One region of the Serratia sp. GW822-FHT06D09 genome, then DNA from elsewhere that is predicted to be linked to it. Evidence: predicted binding sites of a transcription regulator. Region 1 holds the regulator's gene; the other holds the start of a gene.
The links. The regulator sigma-54, encoded in region 1, starts transcription at its own class of promoters, with help from an activator protein. The targets are predictions, from matches to a motif close to GTTGGCACANNTTTCGCTNT.

Region 1 (4,131 bases):
TGGGCAACAATGGCGAAGAATTAAAAGCGTTCAACGTACGCGACGGTTACGGCATCCGCTGCCTGAAAACCTCGGATATCGAAGTGGCGATCATTACCGGTCGCTCCGCCAAGCTATTGGAAGACCGGGCTAAAACGCTCGGCATCACGCACCTTTATCAGGGGCAATCCGATAAGCTTTTGGCCTTCCGCGAACTGTTGGATACACTGTCGCTGACGGCGGATCAGGTCGCCTATATCGGCGATGACCTGATCGACTGGCCGGTGATGGCGCAGGTTGGCCTGGCGGTCGCGGTGGCAGATGCGCACCCGCTGCTGACGCCACGGGCCCATTATGTTACCCGCATTGCCGGCGGCCGCGGTGCGGTGCGTGAGCTGTGCGACATTATTCTTTTGGCTCAAAACAAGCTGGAAGACGCCAAAGGGCTATCGATATGAGTAAAACCAAACTTTGGATCACCGTGCTGCTGGCGGTGATCGCACTGGCGCTGATTGGCTGGAACATGACGGATTTCAGTGATGATACTGCTCCGGGACCGGTGAACAGCCAGGACCCGACTTATCAGAGCCAGCATACGGTCACCATAGTGTACAATCCGACCGGCAAGCTGAGTTACAAGCTGGTGGCGGAAGACGTGAAGTACTATACCGCCGATGAATTAAGCTGGTTCACCCAGCCGGTGATGACGCTGTTTGATGAAAACGCGGTGGCCACCTGGTCAGTTCGCGCCGACCGCGCCAAACTGACTAAAGACCGGATGCTGTATCTTTACGGCCACGTCGAGGTGAACAGCCTGACCACCACGTCGCAGCTGGAAAAAATTAAAACAGACAATGCTCAGGTGAACCTGGTGACCCAGGATGTGTCTTCGGATGACGAAGTGACGCTCTACGGGACGAACTTCACCTCTAACGGCATGAAAATGCGTGGGAACCTGCGGGCCAAGACCGCTGAGCTGATTGATAAGGTTAAGACCAACTATGAAATTCAAAACCAACAAACCAAGCCGTAATCTGTTAATCGGCAGCTTGATTTTGGCCGCCAGCGCCCCCGCATGGGCGCTGAAGTCCGACTCCAATCAGCCGGTGAGCATCGACTCGCTGAAACAGTCTCTGGACATGCAGAGCAACGTCAGCACCTTTACCGATAACGTGGTGATCAAGCAAGGCACCATCGATATCAAAGCGGACAAAGTCGTGGTCACCCGCCCAGGCGGCGATCAGAACAAAACCTATATTGAAGCTTTCGGCAACCCGGTAACCTTCTATCAGATGCAAGACAGCGGCAAGCCGGTGAAAGGCCACGCTCAGAAGGTGCGTTACGATGTGGCGTCTCAGTTGGTGACCCTGACCGGGAACGCCTACCTGGAACAGCTCGACAGCAACGTCAAGGGCGATCGCATCACCTACCTGGTGCAACAGCAGCAAATGCAGGCGTTTAGCGATAAAGGCAAGCGCGTGACTACGGTTCTGGTACCGTCGCAGTTGCAAGACAAAAACGGGCAAAACAAGAGTAACTAATCACTTATGGCTACACTCATCGCAGAAAACCTGGCGAAAGCCTACAAGGGCCGCAAAGTCGTTGAAGACGTCAGCCTGAAAGTGAAATCCGGCGAGATCGTCGGCCTGCTGGGGCCAAACGGCGCCGGCAAGACCACCACGTTCTACATGGTGGTCGGTATCGTTCAGCGTGACGCCGGACGTATCGTGATTGACGAAGAAGACATCAGCCTGCTGCCGCTGCACGCCCGTGCGCGTCGTGGCATCGGCTATCTGCCGCAGGAAGCCTCGATCTTCCGCCGCCTGAGCGTTTACGACAACCTGATGGCGGTGCTGGAGATCCGTGACGATCTCAGCAGCGAACAGCGGGCGGACCGTGCGGTGGAGCTGATGGAAGAGTTCCATATCTCCCATCTGCGCGACAACCTGGGCCAGGCGCTGTCCGGTGGCGAACGTCGCCGCGTGGAGATCGCCCGTGCGCTGGCGGCTAACCCGAAATTCATCCTGCTGGATGAACCCTTCGCCGGGGTTGACCCGATTTCCGTTATCGACATTAAAAAAATTATCGAGCACTTGCGTGACAGCGGCCTGGGCGTGCTGATCACCGACCATAACGTGCGCGAAACGCTGGACGTGTGTGAACGCGCCTATATCGTCAGCCAGGGCAAACTGATTGCTCACGGCACGCCGGATGCTATTCTGGCCGATGAGCAGGTAAAACGCGTTTATCTGGGCGAAGAATTCCGCCTCTGAGTACCGGCGCGTCCTGATGGGCGACTGTTAACGGAAGTAGACTGAAGAATATGAAGCAAGGTTTGCAACTCAGGTTTAGCCAACAACTGGCAATGACCCCCCAGCTCCAGCAGGCCATACGACTGCTGCAGTTGTCCACGCTTGAGCTCCAGCAGGAGATACAGCTGGCGTTAGAGAGCAATCCACTGCTTGAACAGACCGATCTGCACGAAGAAATCGACGCGAAAGAGACGACCGAAACCGAAGGTTTGGATACCCGGGAGGCGCTGGAACAAAAGGACATGCCCGAAGAGCTGCCGCTGGACGCCACCTGGGACGAGATCTATACCGCCGGAACTCCGTCAGGAACTCGCACCGATTACAGTGACGACGAACTGCCGGTGTATCAGGGTGAAACCACCCAAACCCTGCAGGATTACCTGATGTGGCAGGTGGATCTGACGCCGTTTTCCGATACCGATGCTGCCATTGCCACCTCGATCGTCGACGCCGTCGATGACACCGGCTATCTCACCGTGCCGCTGGAAGACATTCTGGAGAGCATGGGTGACGAGAATGTGACAATGGACGAAGTCGAGGCGGTATTGAAGCGCGTACAGCGGTTTGATCCGGTTGGCGTCGCGGCGCGCGACCTGCGCGATTGTCTGCTGGTTCAGCTATCCCAATACGCCCAAGACACGCCTTACCTGGCGGAAGCGCGCCTGATCATCAGCGAACATCTGGACTTGCTGGCTAACCACGACTTTCGCAGCCTGATGCGAACAACGCGCTCAAAAGAAGATACACTGAAAGAAGCGATGTTGCTGATCCAGTCACTCGATCCGCGTCCAGGCCAGTCGATCAACACCGGCGAATCTGAGTACGTGATCCCGGACGTGCTGGTACGCAAAGTGCAGGATGTGTGGACGGTCGAGCTCAACAGCGACAGCATCCCAAGGCTGAAGATCAATCAGCAGTATGCCGCTCTGGGCAATAGCGCGCGTAACGACAGCGACGGTCAGTACATCCGCAGCAATTTGCAGGAGGCGAAATGGCTGATCAAGAGCCTGGAAAGCCGCAATGACACCCTGCTGAAAGTTTCGCGCTGCATCGTCGAGCAGCAGCAGGCGTTCTTTGAGCAAGGCGCGGAATTTATGAAGCCCATGGTGCTGGCGGATATCGCTCAGGCCGTGGAGATGCATGAATCGACAATCTCACGCGTGACCACGCAGAAGTTTTTGCACAGTCCGCGCGGCATTTTCGAATTGAAATATTTCTTCTCAAGCCACGTGAATACCGACAGCGGGGGCGAAGCTTCCTCTACGGCGATCCGGGCGGTGGTGAAGAAATTGATTGCGGCGGAAAACCCCGCCAAACCGCTCAGCGACAGCAAGCTGGCTACCCTGCTCTCCGATCAGGGGATCATCGTGGCGCGGCGTACCGTCGCCAAGTACCGAGAGTCTTTGTCCATCCCGCCGTCCAACCAACGTAAACAGTTGGTTTGACCTCTATTGAGAAGGAAGACACTATGCAGCTCAACATTACCGGACACCACATCGAAATCACCGAACCTTTGCGTGAGTTCGTGAACACCAAGTTCGCCAAACTCGAACAGTATTTTGACCGCATAAATCAGGTGTATGTCGTGCTTAGTGTGGAAAAAGTGCAGCAGATTGCAGAAGCGACGGTGCACGTGAATGGAGGCGAGTTGCACGCCACCTCGGAAGACGAGAACATGTATGCGGCAATTGATACCCTGATCGACAAACTGGCGCGTCAATTGAACAAACATAAAGACAAACTGAAACAACACTGACATTCTGGGCCGTTTCCGTCAGCGGGTACGGCTCAAACGTAGCCTCGGCCATCGGCGCGTTACCTGTTTGGGTACGCGCCGATA
Region 2 (4,131 bases), on a different contig from region 1:
AGGCCTTCCTGCCGGGCCTGTTGCAGGGTAATCGCCGTGACCGGCATGGTGGTTTCAAAACCCAACGCGAAGAACACCACCTGCCGTTGCGGATTTTGCCGCGCCAGCATCAGGGCATCCAGCGGTGAGTAGACCACGCGCACATCGGCCCCGCGCTCGCGCGCCTGCAGTAAAGACCCCTGCTGTCCTGGCACCCGCAGCGCATCGCCGAAGGTGCAAAAAATCACTTCGGGGTGCTCGGCGATTTCGCAGCAGGCGTCGATGCGCCCCATAGGTAAAACGCAAACCGGGCAGCCGGGGCCATGAATGAATTCGATTTGCGCCGGCAGCAGCTTATCCAGGCCAAAGCGGAATATCGCATGGGTATGGCCACCACACACCTCCATGATTTGCAGCGGTCGTTCGGCGGTAAACGGCAACTGTGCGGCGCGGTGCCAGATATGTTGCAGCAGTTTCTTTACCCGCTGCGGATCGCGAAATTCATCTACGTAATCCATGGCTATCCTCCCCCGCCAAAAACAGCGCCACGTCCTGTTCCACTTCCCCCATCGCCTGCAGTGCTGCCAGCATATCCTCGGCCTCTTGTTGATCGAGGCGGCTCATCGCAAAGCCCACGTGAATCAATACCCAACACCCCAGCATCGCTTCTTTGGGTTCACCCTCCCGGCAAACCAATGCGATATTCACTTCGCGCTGCACGCCGCAGACGTCGGCCCAAGCGTGCTGAGGCTGGTGTTGATCCAACGCCACGATCTGCCCGGGGATCCCTATGCACATAGCTGCCGCTCCAGCCAGGCCAACCACTGATCCATCCCTTCCCCCTGAGTCGCAGAAAGGGTAATTATCTCGATGTCGGGATTAACCTGACGGGCATTGGCGATACAGGCGGCCAGATCAAACTTCAAGTACGGCAGCAGATCGACCTTGTTCAGCAGCATCAGACGTGCGGCGGCGAACATATGCGGGTACTTGAGGGGCTTGTCTTCCCCTTCGGTGACCGACAGCACCGCCACCTTGTGCCGCTCCCCCAGATCGAAGCTGGCTGGGCAAACCAGGTTGCCGACATTTTCGATAAACAGCAGGCTGCTGGGTTTGAGCTCCAGACGCTGGGCGGCTTCGTGAACCATTTGCGCATCCAGATGACAGCCTTTGCCGGTATTGACCTGGATCGCCGGCACGCCGGTGGCGCGGATACGTTCGGCATCGTTGGTGGTTTGCTGGTCTCCTTCCACCACCGCGCACTCACGCATCCCGCGCAGCCGCAGCAGGGTTTCGGTCAGCAAGGTGGTTTTGCCAGAACCGGGGCTGGAAACCAGATTCAACGCCAGGATGTGTTGCTCGGCAAAATACTGGCGATTGCGTTCGGCCAGACGATCGTTTTTATCCAACACCCGGGTTTCTATTTCCAGCATTCGCCGCTGGCTGATGCCCGGCGCATGGGTGCCCGCCAATCCCAGTCCATAATGCAGGTCCCCCTGCAGAGGCCGCTGCGGGCGAAACGGTACCTTTGCTTGCCCTTCAATCGTCATTTCCCCATGGGCACAACCGCAAGTGCTGCACATGTTCTTTCTCCTTTCAGTTATTCAATTTCCAGACGTTTTATTTGCAACCCATCATCGGCCTGCACCCGTAGGTTTCTTCCGGCGCAGTGCGGGCAGACCAACACCTGCGGGATCAACAGCTCGACGTCAGCCTGGCAGTCATAACACCAGGACAAGGCGCGTTGTTCAGTCAGATGCAGCTCACAGCCTTCGGCCAGGGTGTCGCGACATACCATGTCAAAACAGAACCGCAGCGATTCCGCCTCCACGCAGGAAAATGCGCCAATTTCGAACCACACCGCGGTAATACGTTTCGCACGATGTTGACGAGCCTGTTGCTGCATTATTTCCATCGCATGTTGGCACAAGGTTATTTCGTGCATCCGGCCTCCACTCAGGGTGATAAAACGTTTCGTCACCCTGCGTTGCAAATATGGTGCCAAAACCCATTCGGCATATTTGTCGAGTGTCATGACGTCGACAGTAATTAGCTGGCAGCCCCCAATCCAATTTAAAGATTAATTCCAACCCTGATGATTGAATTAAAAGGAAATAATGAAAATCACCAGAGACTGGCACGCTTTATGCTTTAAGTCGTTCACCCGAAGCGATTCGACAATGACCATCAATTTTGAGTGACGACAATGAGTACTATCAGTGAAGTAACCAGCCAGGCCGATTATATCGCCAACAAAAGCAACCGCCTGATGGCGCAGTGGCAAACCTACCACAGCACCTTAATCAAAGCGGTTACCACCACTAAAAAGAAGATTAATCATCAGTTTACTTACGGTCAGGACGACGATCTGCGTTTTGTACTGTTCAACCACTTCACGGTGAGCATTCAATTAAGTGAGGGGTTTTACAGCCGTGATATCTGCTATCGCATTAATTTGGCATCGCCGCATGAAGCGGAGAATTTCGCCCCCTTCGCCCATGCCTCGCTGGATGAAGACGGTAATATTGACGGTGTAATAAACAATCGCGATATGCCGGCGGTATTTGAACATTATCTGGATAAGATCGCCGTTATTTACCAATGCCTGTTTGATTCGCTGCATGACGGCCACGCCATTCATGACGCACTGAAAAAAATAACCCTGTCCGTCTGACTGTCGGCGTTACTCACTGACAGAAAACTGTCGAAACGTCATTTTTTACTGACGATTTCGTCATAAATGACGAAGCAAGGAGTGTGCATGAACCGCTTTATTATTGCGGACCCCAAATTGTGTATTGGCTGCAATACCTGCATGGCCAGTTGTTCTGCGGAACATCGGCAACGGGGTTTGCAGGCATTACCCCGCTTGCAGGTGATTCGTAACGCCCGCGATTCGGCACCGGTGATGTGCCATCAATGTGAGGATGCGCCCTGCGCGCAGGTCTGTCCGGTAAACGCCATTCGCCATCAGGATGATGCCATCGTCCTGAACGAGAGCCTGTGCGTCAGTTGCAAACTCTGCGGTATTGCTTGCCCGTTCGGCGCCATAGGCTTCGGCGGCAGCACCCCGTTAGCGATCCCCTCAGACTGCAACACACCGCTGGCCCTGCCTGCCGCCAAAGCGCCGCGACCGATCGGCGCCTTCCTGGATTGCGTGCCCGGTGTCCGCGCCGTGGCGGTCAAGTGCGACCTTTGCGCTTTCACCCCCTTAGGCCCGGCCTGTATCCGTACCTGTCCTACCCAGGCCATTCGCTTGGTCAGCGACCACGACGTGCGTAACGCCAGCGAACAGAAAAGGCGCAACGCCATGCAGGCGCTCAGCGCCGAGCTGCCGTTCGCTACCGCCCCAGAATCCCGCAAGGAGCCGAATTGATGTTTTACCCCATTGCGCCCGACCCATTGTCGTTGCTGACTCTGGCATTCGTCGGGTATCTCCTGTTCGCGTTGCTGAGCTGGCTGCTGGCCCCCTGGCCGCGTGTCAATGCCTTGCTGGGTGGCGGCACCTTATTGTGTGCCATCGCCACCTTGTTGGCCGCCGGACAACTGCTGTTCGCACCGCTGCACAGCGCCCGTTTGCCCTGGTTGCGTTATGCGGTGGAAATCAGCGGCATTAATGCGTTGTTATTGCTGGTGATGGCTTTGTGTGGGATCTGCGCCGCGCTGTATCACATCGGAAGCGTCACGAAGCTGAACGCCAGTGCAGGTGGCCGGTTGGGCGGGCTGATCAATCTGATGCTGGCAGCGCTCAGCGCCGCCGCGATCGCCGATAATGCACTGGCCTTGCTGTTGCTGTTAGAACTGGCGGCGCTGTGCGGCTATTTCTTGATTGTCCACGCCCCGAACGCGAAAAGTCTGCGGGCCGGGCACAGCCAGTTTTTGCTGATGCGCCTGGGCACCCTGCTGTTGGTTATCGCTTTCGCACTGATTTATACCCACAGCCACAGCCTGCAATTCAGCGTGATCCGCGCTACGCCATTACCGGATGCACTGCGTAACGGCGTCTTCCTGCTGGCGTTGGCCGGGTTTGGCATTTTTGCCGGGGTGATGCCGCTGCATGCCTGGGTGCCTCAGTCCCACAGCAGCGCGCCGGCCTCGGCCGCCACGTTGTTTTCCGGCGCACTGATGAAGGTCGGCCTGCTGGGGATCCTG

Region 2: the regulator sigma-54 is predicted to act here: its motif matches at 1,966-1,985, upstream of hypA (hydrogenase maturation nickel metallochaperone HypA).

What each region holds. Positions count from the first base shown of each region.
Region 1 covers NZ_JBXALO010000004.1:169,757-173,887, reverse strand. Annotated here, with positions in the region: gene kdsC (3-deoxy-manno-octulosonate-8-phosphatase KdsC) at 1-437, shown strand, start outside; gene lptC (LPS export ABC transporter periplasmic protein LptC) at 434-1,012, shown strand; gene lptA (lipopolysaccharide ABC transporter substrate-binding protein LptA) at 981-1,520, shown strand; gene lptB (LPS export ABC transporter ATP-binding protein) at 1,527-2,252, shown strand; gene rpoN (RNA polymerase factor sigma-54) at 2,303-3,736, shown strand; gene hpf (ribosome hibernation promoting factor) at 3,760-4,047, shown strand.
Region 2 covers NZ_JBXALO010000001.1:487,279-491,409, reverse strand. Annotated here, with positions in the region: gene hypD (hydrogenase formation protein HypD) at 1-497, opposite strand, end outside; gene hypC (HypC/HybG/HupF family hydrogenase formation chaperone) at 481-777, opposite strand; gene hypB (hydrogenase nickel incorporation protein HypB) at 768-1,562, opposite strand; gene hypA (hydrogenase maturation nickel metallochaperone HypA) at 1,580-1,924, opposite strand; gene hycA (formate hydrogenlyase regulator HycA) at 2,186-2,653, shown strand; gene AC1RKG_RS02260 (4Fe-4S dicluster domain-containing protein) at 2,741-3,355, shown strand; gene AC1RKG_RS02255 (proton-conducting transporter transmembrane domain-containing protein) at 3,355-4,131, shown strand, end outside.